4 regions of the Vibrio sp. R10-SG3-ISO3 genome follow, and region 1 is predicted to be linked to each of the others. Evidence: predicted binding sites of a transcription regulator. Region 1 holds the regulator's gene; each other region holds the start of a gene.
What was found. The regulator CRP, encoded in region 1, controls carbon source genes, mostly activating them, when cyclic AMP is high. The targets are predictions, from matches to a motif close to TGTGANNNNNNTCACA.
Positions count from the first base shown of each region.

Region 2: rppH (RNA pyrophosphohydrolase) is a predicted target of CRP. The motif match lies at 3,859-3,874, and genes of this name have one in related genera.
Region 3: udp (uridine phosphorylase) is a predicted target of CRP. The motif match lies at 3,793-3,808, and genes of this name have one in related genera.
Region 4: pyrG (CTP synthase) is a predicted target of CRP. The motif match lies at 3,857-3,872, and genes of this name have one in related genera.

Region 1 is NZ_JCBDHE010000030.1:61,966-67,916, reverse strand. It holds gene astA (arginine N-succinyltransferase) at 1-222, shown strand, start outside; gene astD (succinylglutamate-semialdehyde dehydrogenase) at 282-1,739, shown strand; gene AC6R1A_RS07220 (DUF1338 domain-containing protein) at 1,859-2,650, shown strand; gene crp (cAMP-activated global transcriptional regulator CRP) at 2,808-3,440, opposite strand; gene AC6R1A_RS07210 (phosphoribulokinase) at 3,698-4,567, opposite strand; gene AC6R1A_RS07205 (capsule assembly Wzi family protein) at 4,893-5,951, shown strand, end outside.
Region 2 is NZ_JCBDHE010000033.1:42,914-48,864, forward strand. It holds gene lgt (prolipoprotein diacylglyceryl transferase) at 1-84, opposite strand, end outside; gene AC6R1A_RS07945 (sulfite exporter TauE/SafE family protein) at 139-930, opposite strand; gene ptsP (phosphoenolpyruvate--protein phosphotransferase) at 939-3,185, opposite strand; gene rppH (RNA pyrophosphohydrolase) at 3,188-3,706, opposite strand; gene mutH (DNA mismatch repair endonuclease MutH) at 4,322-4,987, shown strand; gene AC6R1A_RS07965 (DUF6482 family protein) at 4,995-5,306, opposite strand; partial or broken gene AC6R1A_RS07970 (NADP(H)-dependent aldo-keto reductase) at 5,450-5,951, shown strand, end outside.
Region 3 is NZ_JCBDHE010000045.1:180,898-186,848, reverse strand. It holds gene moaA (GTP 3',8-cyclase MoaA) at 1-975, shown strand, start outside; gene moaB (molybdenum cofactor biosynthesis protein B) at 1,066-1,578, shown strand; gene moaC (cyclic pyranopterin monophosphate synthase MoaC) at 1,588-2,070, shown strand; gene moaD (molybdopterin synthase sulfur carrier subunit) at 2,063-2,308, shown strand; gene moaE (molybdopterin synthase catalytic subunit MoaE) at 2,311-2,769, shown strand; gene AC6R1A_RS13585 (hypothetical protein) at 2,783-3,043, opposite strand; gene AC6R1A_RS13580 (CBS domain-containing protein) at 3,194-3,610, shown strand; gene udp (uridine phosphorylase) at 3,911-4,669, shown strand; gene AC6R1A_RS13570 (hypothetical protein) at 4,816-5,628, opposite strand; gene metG (methionine--tRNA ligase) at 5,835-5,951, opposite strand, start outside.
Region 4 is NZ_JCBDHE010000016.1:5,473-11,423, forward strand. It holds gene rlmD (23S rRNA (uracil(1939)-C(5))-methyltransferase RlmD) at 1-603, shown strand, start outside; gene relA (GTP diphosphokinase) at 654-2,873, shown strand; gene mazG (nucleoside triphosphate pyrophosphohydrolase) at 2,975-3,784, shown strand; gene pyrG (CTP synthase) at 3,957-5,597, shown strand; gene eno (phosphopyruvate hydratase) at 5,680-5,951, shown strand, end outside.

The DNA of each region.
Region 1 (5,951 bases):
AATATTGAGTCGGTGCGAGAATCGTTTCGAGCCAAAGTGAGCATCTCTGAACACGCCAGTTCTCAGGATTACCTGATTGCTAACACCTCATTTGAGAACTTCAGAGCCACCGCCGCCAAAGCGGCGTACGACAAAGAGTCGGGTTCGGTCATCCTAGCGCCAGAGGTGGCGAACGCGCTGCAAGTCGGCGATGGTGACTACGTGCGCATGCTGGCTCAGTAATAGTCAGCCCAGCGATAGTCAGCCCAGTACTGGCAGTAGAATTGGACAAGGAAAACAACATGACTCATTGGATTGCAGGAGAGTGGCTGGCCGGACAAGGCGAGCCGATGAATTCAACCAGCCCGTACAATGACGAGGTCATTTGGCAGGGTGACAGCGCGTCTAGCGCGCAAGTCGAAGCGGCGGTCAGCGCGGCGAGAAACGCCTTTCAGACATGGAAAAAACTCAGCTTTGCGCAGCGCGAAGCCATCGTGCTGGCGTTTGCTGAAAAAGTGAAAGAGAGCAGCGAGCAGATAGCCGAAGTGATTGCTAAAGAGACCGGCAAGCCGTTGTGGGAAACGCGCACAGAAGCCGCGGCCATGGCGGGCAAGATTGCCATCTCTATTCGCGCTTATCATGATCGCACAGGCGAAAGTACCCGTGAAGCGGCGGGTAACCAAATTGTACTGCGCCATCGCCCGTTGGGTGTGATGGCGGTGTTTGGCCCGTATAACTTCCCGTGTCATTTGCCCAATGGTCACATTGTCCCAGCGCTGCTGGCGGGCAACACCGTGGTGTTCAAGCCGTCAGAGCAAACGCCGCTGACCGGTGAGCTAGCGATGAAGCTGTGGCAACAAGCGGGATTGCCTGCGGGCGTGATCAACTTAGTCCAAGGGGGCAAAGAGACGGGCATTGCGCTAGCAGAGTCGAAAGGCATTGATGGCCTGCTGTTTACTGGTAGCGCCAATACAGGTCACCTGCTGCATCGCCAATTTGCCGGTCAGCCAGACAAGATGCTGGCACTGGAGATGGGCGGCAACAACCCTATGGTCATCAGTGAGCACTATGGTGAGCTGGACGCGACGGTCTACACCATTTTGCAATCGGCCTTTATCAGTGCCGGGCAGCGTTGCACCTGTGCGCGACGTCTCTATGTGCCTGTGGGCGACAAAGGCGATGCCTTGGTCAATCGCTTGGTTGAGGCCACACGCAAGCTGCGCGTCGATCAGCCGTTTGCAGAGCCAGCGCCTTTTATGGGCCCACAAATTTCGAAAGCTGCGGCACACTTTATCCTCAACGCACAGGCGAACTTGCAGAGCCTTGGTGGTGTGAGCTTGGTGGAAGCGAAAGCGGGCGAGGCGGCGTTTGTCACTCCGGGGATTATTGATGTCACGGCCATCGAAGCGCTGCCAGATGAAGAGTATTTTGGCCCGCTGCTGCAAGTGGTGCGTTATCAAGGTCTTGAGCGCGCCGTTGAGCTGGCCAATGACACCCGCTTTGGTCTCTCTGCTGGGCTGGTGTCCACCGATGATGATGAGTGGGCCTACTTTGTTGACCACATTCGTGCAGGGATCGTCAATCGCAACCGCCAATTAACTGGGGCAAGTGGCGATGCGCCGTTTGGCGGACCGGGCGCCTCGGGCAACCTTCGCCCAAGTGCTTACTACGCTGCGGATTATTGCGCTTACCCTATGGCGTCGATGGAAGGCGAGCACACCTTGCTGCCTGAGACGTTAAGCCCGGGTGTAGAACTGTAAGACGCACCTTGGGCTCGCTTGGAGCCCAAGGTGTTCGATTCATTGCTAGGTTTGTGATTAAGCCATTCTTTTAAAGAACCAGCTTTACGATTCAGCTTCACGATTAACATGGAGACGTTATGACGCCTGCTCAACTGTTCGATTTACTGTGGCAAGACTATATTTCCCGTCTATGTCCTCAAGCGGCCAAGGTTCATCAGCTTTTAGAAGAAGATGAGCCGCTGATCAATGACCATATTGCGCTGCGCACCTTTAACATTGCGCCGCTCGGTATCGAGACATTGGCTGCGCCATTTATTGCGCTAGGTTACCAAGCGTGCGGTGACTACCTGTTTGAGAGCAAACACTTGGTCGCCAAGCACTACGAGCACGCCGATCCGACGTTGCCAAAAGTGTTCATCAGTGAGCTGAAAGTCGAAGAGTGCTCAGCGCCGCTGCAACGCATTGTCAGCAAGCTGGTGGCACAAGTGGAGGCATCCGCACTGCAAAGCCATGAGTTTTTGTATGCGGGCCGTTTGTGGGATCTCAGCTATGAAGATTTTCAAACCCTCGCCCAAGAGAGTGAGTACGCAGCATGGCTTGCGGCGCACGGCTATGGGGCCAACCATTTCACCGTAAGCGTTAATCAGCTCAAGGCATTTGACGAGGTCGCGGCGGTGAATGAGCACCTGCGCCAAGCGGGCTTTGTCATCAATGAGTCGGGTGGCGAAGTGAAAGGCTCACCAGAGGTATTGCTTGAGCAATCGTCCACCATGGCAGACAAAGTCGAGGTGAGCTTTAGTGACGGTACGCAAGTGATCCCAGGCGGCTTCTACGAATTCGCCAAACGCTATCCGATGAGTAATGGTGAGCTCTACCCAGGGTTTGTCGCGGCGTCAGCGGATAAGATATTTGAGAGTACGAATGGGTAGGGAGTGCCTAGTTCCTAGTTGCTAGAGGGGCTGGTGAAATGGGTGATGGGAACTGGGTACTGGTAAATAAAAAGCCACCGCTGGTAGACAGGGTGGCTTTCTTAATCTTTAAAGGTTTTCTCTAGGAACTAGCCACTAGGAACTCGCCTCTAATGCCCTATCGCGTGCCGTAGACGACGATGGTTTTACCGTGGGCGGAGATCAGGTTTTGCTCTTCAAGCATCTTCAAGATACGGCCAACGGTCTCACGTGAACAGCCGACAATCTGACCGATCTCTTGACGCGTGATCTTGATTTGCATGCCGTCTGGGTGCGTCATGGCATCTGGCTGTTTCGCTAGGTTAAGTAGCGTCTGCGCGATGCGGCCTGTCACGTCTAGGAAGGCGAGGTCACCGACTTTTTGGCTCGTCACTTGTAGGCGGCTTGCCATTTGCGCAGATAGACGCATCAGGATGTCAGGGTTGACTTGGATAAGCTGACGGAATTTCTTGAATGAGATCTCTGCAACTTCACAAGGTGATTTAGCGCGAACCCAAGCGGTACGCTCTTGATCTTCTTCAAATAGACCAAGTTCACCGATAAAGTCACCTTGGTTTAGGTAAGAAAGGATCATTTCCTTACCTTCTTCGTCTTTAATCAGTACCGCCACAGAGCCTTTGACGATGTAGTAAAGCGTCTCTGCTTTCTCACCGGCGTGGATCAATGTGCTTTTTGATGGGTACTTATGAATATGACAATGTGACAGGAACCACTCTAATGTTGGATCGGTTTGAGGTTTACCTAGAACCATAATATCTCACTTCCTCTGCAGGGTACGCTTGCCGCTTTCCATTTTTGTCGCGCCAGTAAAAGGCGCGAAGCCTTGAACAAGGCTTTTTAGGATAAGAGCACTTATTCAATGCTGCAAGCCATCTTTGTTTCGGTTACAAATAGTAGCCTTTTTCAAAAGGGATTTCTTGATTTTAATCGTGTCAAGTTGGTGATTGTTTACGCAAAAATGTGCACATGATCACGGTATGACAAGTAAACGGGTCTTAGGACTGATCGCTAGCCAATTTTACCCGTCTCGATAAGCTGCTGTAGGATAGGTCTGACGATGAGCTCCATCGCAAAACTCATCTTACCCCCCGGCACGACAATAGTGTTGTGGCGCGACATGAAAGAGCCATCAATCATAGCGAGCAGGTATGGGAAGTCGACCTGTTTGATGCCGCGCAAGCGGATCACTACAAAGCTTTCATCCAAACTTGGGATGCCTTTAGCGTTAAGTGGGTTGGACGTATCGACGGTCGGCACGCGTTGGAAGTTGATGTGGGTGCGCGAAAATTGCGGGGTAATGTAGTTGAGGTAGTCATCCATCGAGCGGACAATCGAGTCCATTACCGCTTCGCGTGAGTGACCGCGATCGCGCGTGTCACGGACGAATTTTTGAATCCACTCCAAGTTCACAATCGGTACCATGCCAATCAAAAAGTCGACGTGTTGGGCGACGTTGACCTCACCATCCACCACGCCGCCATGCAGTCCTTCGTAGAACAGCATGTCAGAATTTTCCGGCAAATCTTGCCACGGCGTGAAGGTACCCGGCATTTGATTGTAGGGCACGGCTTCATCGAAGGTGTGCAAGTAGCGACGAATTTGCCCTGTGCCTTCATTGCCATACTGCTTAAAAAACTCAGACAGCGCAGGGAAGTCGTTCGCCTGCGGACCAAAGTAGCTGATGTGGCGTCCTTGCTCGCGCGCTTTGCGGATCTCGACATCCATTTCTGGGCGCGTAAAGCGGTGGAAACTGTCCCCTTCCACCCAAGCCGGTTTCACGCGCATCATGTTAAACATTTTGCGAAACGCTTCAGAGGTCGTGGTTGTGCCCGCACCGGAAGAGCCCGTTACGGCAATAATGGGGTGTTTTGCTGACATGACAAACCTTATGTGTAATACCTGTCCTTGTATGTTCGCACTATATCACCAAAACGAAGGCGAGTGTGCCCCTTGAGCAGTTTGCTACTCGTCAGTATTCTTATTTTCGCAAGTGGCATTTTAACTACGTAGTATAATGAGAAGGGAAGTACTTTATTGATATGTTAATACTCTATATACTGCATATCTTTGTGATTGATGCAGTATGATCGGGCGTGCTTATTTGTAGCTAGTTCACCATTTCATCGAAAACCAAAATTCTAATAAGCTAATAATAATTATAGGTTATGTCAGTGGGATTCAAAGAGAATCAAAGGTTCTAATTGTGGTAAATGGATGTTTAGGACGTCGGCTCTTTATAAAAGACACGTTTTCAGAGGTAACACTGCAAGTATTTTTCGGTTTAATGTGGGTGTTGTCTCTTTTCTGTCTTCCCTTTGGTGTAAAAGCGTCACCATGGCTAGAGTCCCATGACCCTTTCCTAAGAGCATCACTCAATCAACTCTCAAATATTGGCCTGATGAGCTCTCCCGTTAGTACATTTCCTCTACGTTGGCTTAGCATCGGCGATGATCTCACCAACAATCATATATCAGATGAACAAGCCTTAGTAGCAAATCGACAGTTGCGGCATGCAATGAGTAATGCGCAATATGGACGTGGTAAATTCATGTCGAAAGTGAAGTACCAGACAGGGCCGCTAGTGTCTTTAGGATATGGCGCTAATGATAGTGATAGTTGGGGAATTTACTCTAGCTATAATCATCTAGATGACCGTTTTGCGTACAGGCTTAACTTGAACTACGTAAACCAAAGGATATCCCAGCAAGATTTGCTACCCATAGAGTATGATCAAGATATTGACTTTAGCGGTTCGTATATTGCCTTTAATGTTGGTTACTCGTTAGTTGCATTGGGATACCTTGAACGTTGGTGGGGGCCGACATGGCAACATAATTTACAATTAGGCACATATGGGAATTCGACGCCTTCTTTATCAGTGTCATGGGTATCAAACAATCAGGGACTATTAGGCTATTGGCAACTGGATAGTGTGATCTCTGAAACGGATAGTGAGGCGGACTACTTATGGTCTAACCGCTTTTCAATGAAACCGTTTAATTTTGCAGAAGTGTCATTGAACTATCACGAATCCACTGACTTCGATTCCAGCGCCTCGTACCGCTCATTTGGCATTGATTTCAATGTTCCTCTTCCAAAAATGTTTGAGCTCAGTCATGCAATGTTTGCGTCCTTTCAAAAGGTTTCCTTGGGACAGGAGACCCAGTCTTTTGTTGTGGGGTGGGAAGGTCATAGACGTTTGCTTGATATTGATTGGACGTTGGTTTTAGAGAGTCAGCATGTTGACGAAGCTTACGTTAAA
Region 2 (5,951 bases), on a different contig from region 1:
TAAACCGTACCAACGGATAGAGAGTGGGCCAATGGAGAGTAATACCGGATCAATATTTGGAAAGTCTAGATATCCCTGGGACATAGGAGAGATTCTCTTGTGGTGTTCAATGAGTTCAAGATAGAAGTTGAGAGTGCGTCACAGTAGCATAGTTCCCGCAACGAACATTAAAAACAGTGCAAATATTTTTTTCAGCCTCGTGGTTGGCATACTGGTCGCTAATGTCGCACCAAAACGAGTGGTCAACATTGAGGTGGAGGCGATCGCCACTAAGGCAGGTAGATAGACATAGCCGAGGCTGCCCACGGGCAGCGCTTGTGCCTGCATGCCGTTAAGAATAAACCCCAACATGCCCGAGATGGCTAACACACAACCACAGACCGATGACGACCCGACCGCTTTTCTCATTTCAATCCCATGACGATTGAGAAACGGTACCGACAACGACCCACCACCAATCCCGGCCAGACTCGACACCACACCAATTCCCATCCCCGTCGAGAGCGTTGCCGCGTGCCCCGGCATTTCTCTCGTTTGAGTCGCTTTGAGAGAAAACAGCATTTGCAAAGAGAGCATCAGAACAATGCCTCCAAACACTTTGGGTAAGTAAGCGGCCGGTATCCACTCTGCGACGTGCGCGCCAAGAAAGCCGCCAATCACCACACCGGGCATCAACCATTTGATGACGAACATATCGACATTACCCAATTTAAAGTGGTTGAGGGCCGATGAGCCGGAAGTGATGATAATCGACGCAAGCGAGGTCGCGAGGGCCATGTGCATGGCGATATCAGGATCAATCCCCGCCAACGGGAGTAAGAAAAGCAACGAGGGGACGACAATCAAACCGCCGCCAATGCCAAGTAAGCCCGCCATCATGCCGACAAAGGCACCGAGTACCAGCAATAAGCCAAGAAATACTACAAACACTGCCTATCCTATCGTTTACCTGCGCGAATAAAGCCGGCAAAACCTTTCTGCTCAAAAAAGGCCTGCATCATAGCATAGATGTCTTTTCCATAAGCTTGTGACAGCGCATTTTGCGCCAAATGTTGCAGCTCATCGACTTGAGTATGTCTGAGGAGATATTTGATCTTAGCGACATTCGAGGTATTCATACTCAGGCTTCGATACCCCAACCCCACCATCAACATCGCCCCGATCGGATCGCCCGCCAACTCACCACAGATGCACACCGGAATGCCTAACTCATCGCAGGTACGGCGAATGTGATCCAGAGCCATCACCACCGATGGATGCATAGATTCGTAGACATCGGCCACGCGTGAGTTATTGCGATCCACCGCCAACAGGTATTGAGTTAAGTCGTTCGTCCCGATAGAGACAAAATCGACTTTCTCAGCAATCATCGGAAGCAGATAAATCATCGAAGGCACTTCAATCATGACGCCAATTTGCGGCATGCTCAGTCGCTCATCGAGCAGTTTGACTTCTTGATAAGCCCGCTCAATCAGCGTGATGGCATCATCCAACTCCTGCGCCCCTGATACCATTGGCAGCAAAATACTTAAGTTATGATGCGTCGTGCTCGCGCGTAGCATCGCGCGTATCTGCATCAAGAAAATATCGGGATGATCTAAGGTAAAACGGATGCCGCGCCAACCAAGAAATGGATTGTCCTCTTCAATCGGCAGATAGGGTAAGGCTTTATCCCCGCCGATATCAAGCGTGCGCATCACCACTCGTTTATCTGGATAACTATTGAGTACCGCTTGATACTGCTGGGTTTGCTCTTCTTCCGAGGGAAACCGGTGCTGAAGCAAAAAAGAAATTTCGGTTCGATAGAGGCCAACCCCATCAACGCCCTGATTGATGGCAATGTTGGTGTCTGCGCTCAGACCAGCATTGAGCATCACTTCCACTCGTTCACCATCCTGAGTGCAAGCCGGAGCTTGAATGGTCTGATTGACCAAGTTAGACAGCTCCGCCTCTTCGTTGACCAGCGCGCGATACTCTCTCAGTAACTGTTTACTCGGTGAAATCAGAATCTTACCGCTGTAACCGTCGACAATCCCCTGCTTACCATTGATCGCTTTGAGATTGAGGTTTACGCCCATCACGGCCGGAATACCGAGCGCACGCGACAAAATCGCAGCGTGCGAGTTCGCCGCGCCCTCTAAGGCAATCACCGCCAGTAACTTGTCTTTAGGGATAGAGGCGAGCAAAGAAGCGGTCAGTTCACGCACCACGAGGATGATTGGGCGCTCAATCAATTGCTGCTCTTTGTCGGTATTGTGCAAGAAAAACAGTAAACGTTGACCCAGCTCGCGAATGTCTTGCGCCCTTTCTCGTAGATAGAGATCCGACATGCGGGCAAAACGGTTCGAGTAGGATTCGACCACTTGTCTCAACGCCCAGTCAGCTCTATCGCCTTTTTGGATTTGCGACTTGAGATCTTTGCGCAACATGGGGTCGTTAAGCAAGTGGGTAAAGAGGTCAAAAATGGCTAAAGCGTCTTTGTTGATTTCACTATCGAGCTTTTTACGCATACGACGAAAATCGCCGAGCGCTTCTTCAATCGCCAGTAAGAGCCACTCTTGCTCTCGTTCGATATCCAGTGTAGAAGCTGGATACACCTCAGATAACTCTGGCTGAGTATCGTCCCACCAGAACTCACCAATGGCCACACCACTTGAGGCAGGCAGCCCTCGAATCGCTTGCTGCTTTTTCTCTAATCGCCAATGACCTTGGGTTTGAGCATGGGCAATAATCACCGCAAGCTGCGCCGCTAGGGTAACAAGGAAGGACTCCTCCATTTCGTCAAACTGACGCGGCGTCTTTTGCTGCACCACCAAAACACCCAACACTTGCTTACGGTGGATAATCGGTGTGCCAAGAAAGCTGTGATAAATCTCTTCACCCAGCTCGGAGAAGTATTTGAAATCCGGATGTTTGGAGGCTTCAGCGAGGTTGAGCGGCTCAGCACTGCGCTTGACCAAACCTACCAAGCCCTCTTCAAAGCGGATATGGATTTTATCCCCTTTAAAGCGCAGACCTTGAGTCGCCATCAGCTCAAGGCGCTGCATTTCTTCATTTGCAAGATAGACAGTACAACACTCCGTACTCATCGCGTTGCACGTTTGCTTAACCAATACATCTAAGGCCTGATGCACATCATCGACCTTAGAAACTTGTTCAACTATTTCCCTTAGTTGAGACAGCATGTCTATCCTCTTTTGTGTTTACGTTTGCCTTTCGTCCTGCGTTCTTTGAACGGCATTGCCATCGAGGCGAACTCTTTCATTGCGCGGCGATACACATCACGCTTGAAAGAAACCACTTGTCGCACCGGATACCAATAACTTACCCAACGCCAACCATCAAATTCAGGGGAACTCCCGTGCTGCATATTGATCTTTGCTTCATCACAATCTAGCCGCAGGAGGAACCATTTCTGTTTTTGCCCGATACAAACAGGTTTTGAGTCCCATCGAACCAGCCGTTTAGGTAGTTTATACCTTAACCAATGACGACTCGTTGCCACTATGGTGACATCACTCTTTGTTAAACCCACTTCTTCATACAGTTCCCGATACATTGCTTGCTCGGGAGTCTCACCGTCGTCAATTCCCCCTTGAGGAAACTGCCAAGAATGTTGTCCGTATCGTTTAGCCCAGAATACCTGACCATGGTTGTTACAGATTACAATTCCCACATTTAAGCGGTAACCATCGCCATCTATCACTGGCCACCCTCTAGTAAAATCTTTTATTACAGTGATTTTTCCACATATCCCCAATCGGAGCAAACTTCCTATTGTGACTCACACTCAATTTATGGCGTCACGCACCTACTCTGCATATTTTTCGGTCAACCCTACAGTTATTCACACAGTTGTGAGACATGGCCCACATTTATTCACCTTTTCTGTGTATAACTATGTGAAGAATCTCGGTTCAACTGATCATTTTCCCGCCAAGTCTCACCTAGCAAAATAAAACAGAAAGAACGCTACGCCACAAAATCATTTAAAAACAATATAATAGAAGAAGACAACTTATTACCAATCCCTTTTTATCTGACATATTTCACGCACAACACAGATCGGTTAAAGATCCACCACAGGACACTTTATCCACACAGGCAAGGTGTAAAATAACAACAACCGCAGAAATCAAGCCTAAAATAGCCCTAAAATCCCTGTTAATTGATCCAGATATTAAAAATATTGCTTAGTGGCGATGAAATTCTGTGGATAAGTCTATTTAGTAGGATCTTTCACCACTTGGGATCCCAAGCAAGATTTCATCGCTCGAATGGATTCGATACAATGGCTCACCGACCTTAAGGAATCGTATTGATGAAACCAGCCCCACACTCCGAGCAAGAACTGTTTGAACGAGCTAGCCAAATCGCAGGGCTCACCTTTGCAGAACTCGCCCAGGAAGCCCAGATGACGGTGCCGGCAAATCTACAGCGTGACAAAGGCTGGGTCGGTCAATTACTGGAATGGCATTTAGGCGCTACCGCAGGCAGCAAACCACAGCAAGACTTTGAGCATCTCGGGATTGAACTTAAGACCATTCCCATCAGTTATAGCGGTAAGCCACTGGAAACCACCTTTGTTTGTGTCGCCCCTTTAACGGGAGTGCATGGTTTAACATGGGAAAACAGCCACGTCAGAAACAAGTTATCACGGGTACTGTGGGTGCCGGTTGAGGGGGAACGAGAAATTCCACTGCCAGAGCGGCGTGTTGGCTCCCCGCTTTTGTGGTCGCCAAGTGTCGAAGAAGAACGTCAATTGCGAGCGGACTGGGAAGAGCTGATGGAGATGATCGTACTTGGCCAAGTCAGCCACATTACCGCTAAGCACGGTGAAGTCCTGCAAATCAGACCGAAAGCCGCCAACAGTCGAGTCTCAACCGACGCCTACGGCGCAACAGGAAAACGCATCAAGACGCTACCTCGCGGCTTTTACTTGCGTACGCAATTTACCGCCAACATACTCGCTCGTCATTTTATTTAGCGCCAGCTCAATGCGTCGTGAGCGACAACGCCACATCGTGAAAACGAGGTCCACTGCCCGAGCCACACTCATCATAGGTGTTGTGCAATCTTAAGTAGGCGCGCTCAACACCGAGTTTCAACAGCGCCTCTCTTACCTGCTCTATCGAATCAAAATGAAGGGGTTCTTCTCCTTCTCTGATGGGTTCGAGCTTATGCTTGTATTCCACCGCTAACAAGTATTGCGATACATCGGAACATCCGATAACGAATACCTTGGGCGGCTGATAACTCTCTTTGTGATCGCCGTGAATCCATTTATCTAACTGAACTTTTTGCATCGCGCACCTTCATCCCTTAAAAACCTGGATCTCTTAAAGATAGTCAAGACGCAGAATTTTGCGAAATTGTTAATAAACCCTATATCCACCAGCCACACCTTGCCCTATATTGGAGTTATCTCCACTGGAAACTAGGAAGGTTCATGCAATACAACAAGTTACCGCACTCATCTCTCGAAGTCAGTCAGATTGCTCTTGGAACCATGACCTTTGGTGAACAGAACACAGAGCAAGACGCATTCAGTCAGCTAGATTATGCCTTAGAGCGTGGCGTCAACTTTATTGATACCGCCGAAATGTACCCGGTACCGCCCAAAGCGCAAAGCCAGGGGTTAACCGAAACCTATATTGGCAACTGGCTCAAAAAATCAGGTAAGCGTGAGAAAGTCATTTTAGCGACCAAAGTCGCCGGTCCACGTAGCGTGCCTTATATCCGTGACAACATGAGGCTCGACTGGCGTAACATTCACCAAGCCATTGATGATAGCTTGCAGCGTTTGCAAACCGACTATGTCGACCTGTATCAAATCCACTGGCCTCAGCGTCAGACGAACTGTTTCGGTCAGCTTAATTATCCTTATCCGGATCAGCAGCAGGAAGTCACCCTGATCGAAACCCTAGAAGCCTTGGCGGAATTGGTCCGTG
Region 3 (5,951 bases), on a different contig from region 1:
GAAGATAGTTTTCAACGCAAGTTTTACTACTTGCGTCTCTCTGTTACAGATGTCTGTAACTTCAAATGTACCTACTGCTTGCCTGATGGTTATCAACCTGCGGGGCGTCGTAGCTCGTCTTTTTTATCGATAGAAGAGATCCAACGGGTCGTCAATGCGTTCGCTGAGTGCGGCACTAACAAGGTGCGCATCACAGGCGGAGAGCCCAGCTTACGTAAAGACTTCACGGATATCATTCATACCGTCTCAAGTACGCCGGGCATCAAGAAAGTCGCCACTACGACCAATGGCTACCGGATGGAGAAGCAGGTTGAACAGTGGAAGCAAGCTGGGTTGACTCACATTAACGTTAGCGTCGATAGCCTTGACTCGCGCATGTTCCACCAGATCACCGGTGAGAACAAATTTACCCAAGTCATGGCGGGCATTGATAAAGCGTTTGAAGTGGGGTATTCGCAGGTCAAAGTGAACGTCGTGTTGATGAAAGATCTCAATGCGCAAGAACTGCCGGCGTTTCTCGCTTGGATAAAAGACCGGCCAATCCAGTTACGTTTCATTGAACTGATGCAAACGGGTGAGATGGACGAGCTGTTTCAACGACATCATGTCTCCGGTGTGGCGATTCGCAATCAGCTTATTGCCAACGGCTGGCTGCTCAAGGCTCGAGCCAGTAACGATGGCCCGGCTCAGGTGTTTATTCACCCAGATTACCAAGGTGAAATTGGTTTGATCATGCCTTACGAGAAGGATTTTTGCCAAAGTTGCAATCGTCTACGAGTCTCGGCAATTGGTAAATTGCACTTATGTCTGTTTGGCGAAGAGGGGGTGGATCTGCGAGATTTGCTCCAAAGTGATGGCCAACAAGCGGCGCTGACGTCGCGTATTCAGCAAGCACTTCAAACCAAATCCGTCAGTCACTTTCTTCATGATGGCAACTCAGGTGCTACACCTCATTTAGCCTCTATCGGTGGATAGTCACGTCAGAATGACGAAAGCGAAATTGTGATCACGGGGGGACACTCGTGATGGAAAAAAAACAACGTAAATTATGTGAAAGGTGAACAAATGGGTCACGCAGAAAGCAAATTTCAACCGGCGACAATCGCGGTGTTAACCGTGTCGGATACCCGTAACGAAGAAAACGATACCTCGGGACGCTACTTGGTCGAGCAAGCTCAAGAGGCAGGACACCAAGTGGTTGATAAGCAAATTGTGATTGATGACATGTATAGGATTCGTGCCATCGTCTCTCAGTGGATTGCGGATGAGTCAATCCAAGCGGTGATGATCACCGGCGGTACGGGGTTTACTTCTCGCGATAGTACGCCTGAAGCACTGAAGCCTTTATTTGACAAAGAAGTGGAAGGGTTTGGCGAGCTATTTCGCATGGTCTCTTTTGAAGAAATCGGCACTTCAACGATTCAGTCTCGCGCCATTGCTGGCTTTGCCAATCACACCGTGATTTTTGCCATGCCGGGTTCGACAGGGGCGTGTCGCACAGGCTGGACTAAGATCATCAAGCAGCAGTTGGATGCCAGCCATCGTCCTTGTAACTTTATGCCTCACTTATCGGTATAAGGGGATCGCATGAGTGAACTGACTCACATCAATGCTTCGGGTGAAGCGAATATGGTCGATGTGTCGAGCAAAGCAGACACAGTGCGCGAGGCGCGCGCTGAAGCTTTTGTTCACATGGCGCCAGAGACGCTGCAACTGATTCTCTCTGGAGAACATCACAAAGGTGACGTGTTTGCCACCGCTCGTATTGCCGGTATTCAAGCCGCGAAAAAAACCTGGGACTTGATTCCGTTATGCCACCCGCTGCTCCTGTCCAAAGTGGAAGTACAGTTGGAAGCGCTGACCGAAAAGAGTCAGGTGCGCATCGAGTCGGTGTGCAAGCTCGCCGGCAAAACCGGTGTGGAGATGGAAGCATTGACCGCGGCTTCAGTGGCGGCGCTGACCATCTACGACATGTGTAAAGCGGTGCAAAAAGACATAGTGATCGGTTCGGTGCGGCTTTTGGAGAAAACGGGCGGAAAATCCGGGCATTTCAAGGTGGATTATGATTAACGTATTGTTTTTTGCGCAAACGCGCGAGTTGGTTGGCGTTGATACATTAACGCTCCCTGACCAATTTGACACCGTAGAGTCATTGCGTGCGCATCTTGCGCAGCAAGAGGGCAAATGGTCTCTCGCACTCGAAGCGGGTAAACTGCTCGCAGCGGTGAATCAAGCAATTGTGCCGCTTACCCATCCGCTGAAAGATGGCGATGAAGTGGCCTTTTTCCCGCCAGTAACAGGGGGCTAACGATGACGGTGCGTATCTCTGTTCAAGCGGATGATTTTGATGTCGGTGAGGAGTATGGTCAGTTGGCGCAAGACGCCAGTATTGGCGCAGTGGTGACCTTTGTCGGCAAGGTTAGGGACATGAACTTGGGCGACCAAGTGACCGGTCTTACCCTTGAACATTACCCAGGAATGACGGAGTCATCGCTGCAAAAGATTTGCGACAGCGCATTGGCGCGTTGGCCGCTGGATTGTGTGCGTGTGATCCATCGTATTGGCGATCTTGATATTGGCGATCAAATTGTGTTTGTCGGTGTAACGAGTGCGCATCGCAAAGCCGCGTTTGAAGCGTGCGAATTTGTGATGGACTACCTCAAGACACAAGCGCCGTTTTGGAAAAAAGAGCGCACGACAACCGATACGCGTTGGGTGGAATCGCGTGAGTCCGATGCGCAAGCCGCACAGCGCTGGCAACAACCTTAGTTGATGCCTTGCTCTACCACTGATTGATTTGATGAATCGTACCCCGGCGCTGTTTTTTGGCAAAGAACAGCGCTTTGTCAGCTGGAAGTACTTGGTACTGGTCCAGCCCGGCAATGACTCTTGGTTCATGGTGACGCGTCGTATCGCGTCCACCCCACGCCTCCACATAGACGCCCGTTTTGCTGATTAAAAAGGTCGGCTCAGGCAAAGAGGCAAACACTGTATGCATCAACGCGGGGGTCACTTTCATCAATTCAGTCAACGTTGAGTTCACGGGCTCATGCCTCTCCATCGCTATCACTAATTACAGTTTAGTCATTAAGTTGAGGGTCGGTGGAAAAATGCGCAGCGCCATTTGTGAAATCAAGAAATTAGACGACAATATATAGTATGACCCGCCCAGAGCACGGACAAGGAGACGCAGATGGAATCATTAAAGGTCAGAGACTATATGACGTTACAAGCGGTGACATTTACCCCCAATATGTCGTTGAGTGCGGCGCTTGAAAAGGTGATGAACTCAAATTATCTCGGTGGGCCCGTGATTGACGAGAGCAAAAAAGTGATTGGTTTTCTCTCGGGCCAAGACCTGTTGGATAAACTCATCAAGGTGAGTTACTACTGCCAAGATACCCATATCGTATCGGACTGTATGAGCAAGGAGGTACTTTCAGTGACTCCTGATACCTCTATTATCGAGTTGGCGGATATGATGAAGGTCGGTAAGCCTAAGGTCTACCCTGTCATTGATAATGGTCGATTGGTTGGGATCATCACGAGAAGAGATGTGTTACGCGCGATCGGTAAAACCATCAACGATTGCTTTAAGCATCCGGTTTAATCAACGTCTCGCCGTTTATTTCGCTCTCGGAGGCATCGCTGTTGACCTCGGGGTGATGGCCGTAGCGATGAGAAAACGTGAGATCAAACGGCGGTTTTATGTGCAAAATTGACGATATTGCGCATTAAAGTGTGATGCAAAACGGTTTATTGTGAAATTGAATGTTTTGTTGCTTTGTTATGTGTGATCTAAATCACTCTATATTGCTGCTGACTTGGTTAGAGTAGCCGGGTACCCAAACAAATGTAAGAACAGGCCGCCACCCATTCGATGAGCCTGTCACTATAAGGAGCCTCCCCTATGTCTCAAGCTGTTTTCCACCTTGGTGTTACGAAAGATGATCTTGCTGGTGCGACACTCGCGATCATCCCTGGCGATCCTGCACGTGTGCAAAAAATTGCTGAAGAGATGGATAATCCGGTGTTTCTCGCCAGTCACCGTGAATACACGCTGTACCGCGCTGAATTAGAGGGCAAGCCTGTTGTTGTGTGTTCAACCGGTATTGGTGGCCCATCGACTTCTATTGCGGTTGAAGAGTTAGCGCAGTGTGGTGTGCGTACCTTCCTACGTGTTGGTACCACTGGTGCAATCCAACCGCATGTGAATGTTGGCGATATGATTGTTTCAACCGGCTCTGTGCGTCTCGATGGTGCCAGTCTGCATTTCGCGCCTATGGAGTTCCCAGCGGTGGCTGATTTTGATGTGGCAACAGCGATGAAGGCGGCGGTAGAAGAGACAGGTGCAACGGTTCACATGGGTGTCACGGCTTCCAGTGATACCTTCTACCCTGGTCAAGAGCGTTACGATACCTTCTCCGGTCGCGTGGTGAAACGTTTCCAAGGCTCGATGAAAGAGTGGCAAGATATGGGCGTACTGAACTTCGAGATGGAGTCAGCGACCTTATTGACGATGTGTGCAAGCTCAGGCCTAAAAGCAGGTTGTGTGGCGGGTGTCATCATCAACCGAACTCAAAAAGAGATCCCTGATCACTCTACGCTAAAAGAAACCGAAGCACGCTCGATTAAAGTTGTCGTCGAAGCGGCGCGCAAAATGCTCTAAGTAAAAATGATCTAAATATCAGAGTCTTTAGCGCATATTCGCGTTGAGCAAGCAATGATGAAAACGGCCAGGTCTTATCACCTGGCCGTTTTATTTACAATAGATTGGCAACCATAGATTTTGCTAAAACGTGTATCGTTAGCCGTTCACGCTATCGCTACTCGAGGAAGTGGCAGATAGAGTGTTTCCGTCATGTCCGATAACACTTGGTCATAGACTTGCGAGATGACCGCAGACACGTCACTGGTCAGTTCATACAAGGCTTCTTCTGTCCAATCTAGCTCTTCGCTGATGGCGATTTCAGTCAGATCACGCATCGCGGCACTGCTGGCTGGCGAGGCAACACTCAATGGACTGATGATCGACAGTTGGTTAAGTTTACGACGCGTTTTGTCACAATAGTATTTAACGCGCAAGCGACCATCAATAGTATCGATTTCTGGAATGCACAAACGCAGTTGAGTCAGCACTTCCATACTGTCGAGGATTTGTTGCCAGTTCATGTGGTACTCATCACTGAGATCTTCACGCTCAGACTCAATCAACCATGCAATCGCGACTTCATCCATCAAGAACATGCAGTGACGAATGGTTTTACCGTGGATGACTTGGTTGCGAATCACGGTTCTGTCTTGCCACTCTTTATGCATGCCTTTGAGTTTCAATTGGAAAATTCGGTACATGGGTTTGTTGTCAAAGGGCGCGTTGGCCACCAAGCCATTGGTGATATCGACCATTTGATCGTAGAGCGCTTCAATCTCTTCCAGCTCACTATCCGTCACCTCCTTGGTTAACGCTATGTGGGTCGCGCTACGATGTTTGCGGCTAAGCAACATCACCTGTCGCAGCAAGACCAGTGTTTCAAACTTGCGCTCTAAAGTGCTTTGACGCTTTTTAGAGAAGTAAAGCATGACAGCCAATACGGCTATCGATAGAACCACTGAAATCAACACAAACATAACGTACTCCTTGTACTCGCCTACTACTAAGTGGGTAGAGCAGGAACCGTGCCAACTTATAAGTTGTTTAAATACAGTGGGTTACATTCTGTAGGGCGAAGGGGTTGAACGGTTTTGGTGCAAAGTAAGCCCTAATATTGTGATTGAGGGCACAAAAAATCCCCGCGGACGGTGTCACGCGGGGATGAGTGATACGAGCCTGGTGATTACATCACGCGCATACCTGGCTGTGCGCCTTCATGAGGCTCAAGAATCCATAGCTCGCTGCCACCAGGGCCTGCTGCTAGGATCATGCCTTCCGACATACCAAATTTCATCTTACG
Region 4 (5,951 bases), on a different contig from region 1:
ATGCCGGAAAGTCATCAGTTGAAGTTGGTGAAGGGCGAGGCTGGGGTCTACCAAGAAGCAGGCGTGACTATTGCGTTTGAACCAAATAACTTTATTCAGGTCAATCAGAAGGTCAACGCGCAAATGGTCCAACAGGCAATGGCGTGGCTAACGTTGAGCGACAGCGATCGTGTGTTGGATCTGTTTTGCGGTCTAGGCAACTTTAGCTTGCCAATCGCTAAGCAGGTTGCGCATGTGGTTGGTGTTGAAGGTGTGGAGGCGATGGTTGAGAAAGCGGCGAACAATGCGGCGCTCAATCAACTCTCCAATGTCGAGTTTTTCCAAGCGAATTTGGAGCTGCCCATCGCAAATAACGCCTGGGCGGGCGAAAAGTTCGATAAAGTGTTGCTCGACCCAGCACGAGCGGGCGCGAGTGGTATCGTAGAACAACTTTCTGCCTTGGGTGCGACTCGTGTCGTTTATGTTTCTTGCAATCCTGCTACCCTAGCAAGGGATTCGCAAAGCCTTCTCGAGCAGGGCTACCAATTAGAAAAACTCGCGATGTTGGATATGTTCCCCCATACCAGCCATTTAGAATCAATGGCGTTATTTGTTAAGGATTAGACCCGCCCGTTGGGCGAGGTTAAAAAAATAAAAAAACTAGGACGATAGAGATGGTTGCGGTAAGAAGCGCACACTTAAATCAAGACGAACAGTTTGAGCTAGAAAAATGGATTGCGAGCCTGAATCAGGACGCAAAAATTGCCCAGCGCTTAAAAGAAGTGTACCGCCAGTGTGAAAAGGTACTTGAGGGTAATGAACAAGGCCCACTGCTGTTATGGCGTGGCCGTGAAATGATCGAAATTTTAATCACGCTGTCGATGGACAAAGCCACCTTAGTGGCGGCGCTGCTGTTTCCGCTCGTCTCGGCTGGTGCCTACGCGCGTGATGCCTTTGAAGAAGACTTTGGCAAAGAAACCATCAAACTGATTGATGGCGTAGAAGAGATGGCGGCACTTGGCCAGCTCAACATCACCATGGAAGGCAGCGCTGCATCGGCGCAGGTGGACAATGTCCGCCGAATGCTACTGGCGATGGTTGATGACTTTCGCTGCGTAATCATTAAGTTAGCTGAGCGAATCTGCAACCTCATTGAAGTAAAGAAAGCGCCCGATGAAGTGCGCCGCGCTGCAGCGAAAGAGTGTGCGAATATCTACGCACCACTGGCCAACCGTTTGGGTATCGGTCAGTTGAAGTGGGAAATTGAAGACTACGCCTTTCGTTACCAGCAACCGGAAACCTACAAACAGATTGCTAAACAGCTCTCTGAGCGACGCATTGTCCGTGAGCAGTACATCAAAGATTTTGTCGATGATCTCTCCGATGAAATGAAAGAGGCGGGCATCAACGCGGAAGTGAGCGGGCGTCCCAAGCACATCTATAGCATCTGGCGCAAAATGCAGAAGAAAAATTTGGCGTTCGATGAGCTGTTTGACGTGCGCGCAGTGCGCATCATCGCCGATAAACTGCAAGACTGTTACGCCGCACTGGGGATGGTGCACACCAAATACAAACACCTGCCCAGTGAGTTTGATGACTATGTCGCAAACCCAAAACCGAATGGCTACCAATCCATTCACACCGTAATTCTCGGCCCAGAAGGCAAGACCATCGAGATTCAGATCCGCACCAAGCAGATGCACGAAGATTCTGAACTTGGCGTGGCCGCGCACTGGAAATACAAAGAGGGCGGCGCTGGTCGCAGTGGGTACGATGAGAAAATTACCTGGCTACGCAAACTGCTTGATTGGCAAGAGGAGATGTCCGACTCGGGTGAGATGTTGGATGAAGTGCGCAGCCAAGTGTTTGATGACCGCGTCTATGCCTTTACTCCGCGTGGCGATGTCGTCGACTTACCGATGGGCGCGACTCCGCTCGATTTTGCTTACCACATTCACTCAGAAGTGGGGCATCGCTGTATTGGTGCCAAAGTAGCGGGCCGTATCGTACCTTTTACCCATAAATTGTCGATGGGCGATCAAGTGGAGATCATTACCGCTAAAGAGCCCAACCCATCGCGCGACTGGTTAAACCCGTCGATGGGGTTTGTGACCTCAGGGCGAGCACGCGCGAAGATCAATGCTTGGTTCCGCAAGCAGTCTCGTGAGAAAAACCTCGAGGCGGGGCGCGAGATTCTCGAGGTGGAACTGGCGAAAATTGGTGCGACGTTAAAAGACGCCGAGCGTTACTCGCTGAAGCGCTTCAACGTTAACTCGACCGATGAACTGTTTGTTGGGGTGGGCAGTGGTGATTTGCGGATTAACCAGATCATTAATCATATCAATGCGTTGGTGAACAAGCCCACCGCTGAAGAAGAAGACAAGCAAGCACTAGAAAAGCTCCAAGAAGCAGAGCACAAAGCGCCGGCTCAGAGCCGCCCTAAGAAGGATGCGGTTGTGGTCGAAGGGGTCGACAACTTGATGACTCACCTCGCTCGATGCTGTCAGCCAATCCCGGGCGATGAAATCTGCGGTTATATCACCCAGGGCCGTGGCATTTCAGTACATCGCGCCGATTGTGAGCAGCTTGATGAGTTAAGGCACCATGCACCAGAACGTATTATTGATACCGTTTGGGGCAGCGGTTTTGTGGGCTCCTACATTCTCACCGTCCGTGTTGAGGCGATGGAGCGCGGTGGGCTGTTAAAAGACATCACTACGCTGTTTGCTAATGAGAAAATCAAAGTGACCAGCATGAAGAATCGCGTCGACTACCGTAAACAGTTATCGATCATGGATTTTGATCTTGAAGTGAACAACATCGAGGTGTTATCACGGGTGATCAAACGTGTGGAACAGATCCGAGACGTGATGAGCGTTAAACGTTTGGGCTAACCGGAATCCGTAGCAATTATTGACAATGCGCGTTAAGCGCGACCAACAGTTCGAAGGTGAGTGGTTATGCTGCTCACCTTTTCATTTTGTGAGGGAGAGGCATGAGTCATCCAATTGAACAATTAGAGCAAATCATGGCCAAGCTGCGTGATCCAGAACACGGCTGCCCATGGGATTTAAAGCAGTCTTTCGACACCATAGTGCCGCACACCATTGAAGAAACCTATGAAGTGGTGGATGCGATTCACAACCGCGATTGGACCAATCTAAAAGAAGAGCTTGGCGATCTGTTGTTCCAGGTGATTTTCTACAGTCAACTGGCTAAAGAGCAGCAATTGTTTGATTTTTCTGAGGTGGTCGACACAGTGAATGAAAAACTCACGCGCCGTCACCCGCATGTCTTTGGTCAAGCGGAGTTTGCCAGCGACGAGGAAATTAACGCCAATTGGGAGGCGGAAAAAGCCAAAGAGAAAGCGCAACTAGGCAAAAATGAACAAAGTATCCTAGACTCAATACCAGCTTCTCTACCGGCGCTTTCTCGTGCTACAAAAATTCAGAAAAAGTGCGCCAAAGTGGGTTTTGATTGGGACACTTTAGGACCAGTGGTGGATAAAGTACGCGAGGAGGTCGATGAAGTCGTCGCGGAAGCGGTCCAAGTCTCGGTGCAAGATGACAAGGTCGAGATGGAGCTCGGTGATTTGCTGTTTGCGGTGGTGAATCTTGCTCGTCACCTCGGTCATGACCCAGAATCGGCATTGAGTAAGGCGAATCTTAAGTTTGTGCGTCGCTTTAAAGGCGTAGAATCACGCGTTGCGGCGCAGAATAAGACGCTAGAACAGTTACCCTTAGAGGCGCTTGATGCTCTGTGGGATGAAGTAAAAGCGGCGGAAAAAAATACTCGCTCAGAGTAATCACGCGAATTCGTCTGAGTACAGTCAGCCGTCGTGTGAATTTGATTTGAAGCAAAAAAGAAAAAATCACAGTGTGATAGATTTCACGTTGTGGCGGTTAGGGTCTTCTGGTATATTTTCGTCCCGTCCAGAAGAATTCCATTTCCCTCATTCAACCAATTTCAGGTTAAACATGACGACAAATTACATTTTTGTTACTGGCGGGGTTGTATCCTCTCTAGGTAAAGGTATTGCAGCTGCATCTCTAGCCGCTATTCTAGAAGCTCGTGGTCTTAAAGTGACCATGATGAAGCTTGACCCTTACATCAACGTTGACCCGGGCACCATGAGCCCAACTCAGCACGGTGAAGTGTTCGTCACGGAAGATGGCGCAGAGACCGACCTAGATCTTGGTCACTATGAGCGTTTCATTCGCACCAAGATGACTAAGCGCAATAACTTTACTGCCGGTCGTGTTTACGCAGACGTGCTTCGCAAAGAGCGTCGTGGTGACTACCTAGGTGCCACCATTCAAGTTATCCCTCACATCACTAACGCCATCAAAGACCGTGTTATTGCCGGTTCTGAAGGGCACGATGTGGCTATCGTTGAAGTTGGTGGTACGGTCGGTGACATCGAGTCATTGCCGTTTATGGAAGCGATTCGTCAGCTTGCTGTTGAACTCGGCCGTGAACGTGCGATGTTCATGCACTTGACGCTAGTCCCTTACCTTGCTGCGGCGGGTGAAGTGAAAACCAAGCCGACTCAGCACTCAGTGAAAGAGCTGCTCTCTATCGGTATCCAACCTGATATTCTGGTTTGTCGTAGCGATCGCATGATCCCAGCGAACGAGCGTAAGAAAATTGCCCTTTTCTGTAACGTTCCTGAGAAAGCGGTGATTTCGATGAAGGATGTGGATTCGATCTACAAGATCCCTCAACTGATCAAATCGCAAGGTCTTGATGATCTTGTGTGTGCACGTTTTGGTATCGACGCTCCAGAAGCAGACCTGTCTGAATGGGAGCAGGTTATCTATGAAGAAGCGAACCCAACGGGCGAAGTGACCATCGGTATGATCGGTAAATACATCGAACTGCCGGACGCGTACAAATCAGTCAACGAAGCGCTCAAGCATGCTGGCTTGAAAAACCGCTTGAACGTCACCATTAAATACGTAGATTCACAAGATGTTGAGACTAAAGGCATTGAAGTGCTTGCCGGTCTTGACGCTATTCTAGTACCGGGCGGTTTTGGTGACCGTGGTATCGAAGGTAAGATTCGCGCAGCGCAATACGCGCGTGAAAACAATGTCCCTTACCTTGGTATCTGTCTTGGTATGCAAGTCGCATTGATTGAATACGCTCGTAACGTTGCGGGTATGGAAGGCGCGCATTCAACAGAATTTAATAAAGAGACGAAATACCCTGTGGTAGGCTTGATCACTGAGTGGGTCGACGGTGAAGGTAAAGTTGAAGAACGTACCGAAACGTCGGATCTTGGTGGTACTATGCGTCTTGGCTCTCAGCTATGTCACTTAGAGAAAGGAACTAAGGCTCGCGAGCTTTATGGTAGCGCGACGATTCATGAACGTCACCGTCACCGTTACGAAGTGAACAACGTCCTTCGACCACAAATTGAAAAAGCGGGCTTGAAGGTCTCTGGTCTTTCTGCAGACAAGAAGCTGGTGGAAATGATTGAAAACCCTGCGCACCCATGGTTCGTTGCGGCTCAGTTCCACCCAGAATTCACATCGACGCCTCGTGATGGTCACCCATTATTCGCAGGCTTCGTGAAAGCCGCTGGTCAGCACTCACGCGGCGAGTTTGAGAAGTAAGTAAAAAGGATACGGGCGGCGGCGAAGGTTGTGCTGCTGCCTTTTAAATTTGACATTTATATTTGAACGAGAGGAAACATTAATGTCTAAGATCGTTAAAGTTCTAGGTCGTGAAATCATCGACTCACGTGGTAACCCAACTGTAGAAGCTGAAGTACACCTAGAAGGCGGTTTCGTAGGTATGGCTGCTGCTCCATCTGGCGCATCTACTGGTTCTCGCGAAGCTCTTGAGCTACGTGACGGTGACAAAGCACGTTTCCTAGGTAAAGGTGTTCTTAAAGCTGTTGAAGCAGTAAACGGCGAAATCGCAACTGCTCTAACAGGTAAAGACGCGAAAGACCAAGCGGCTATCGA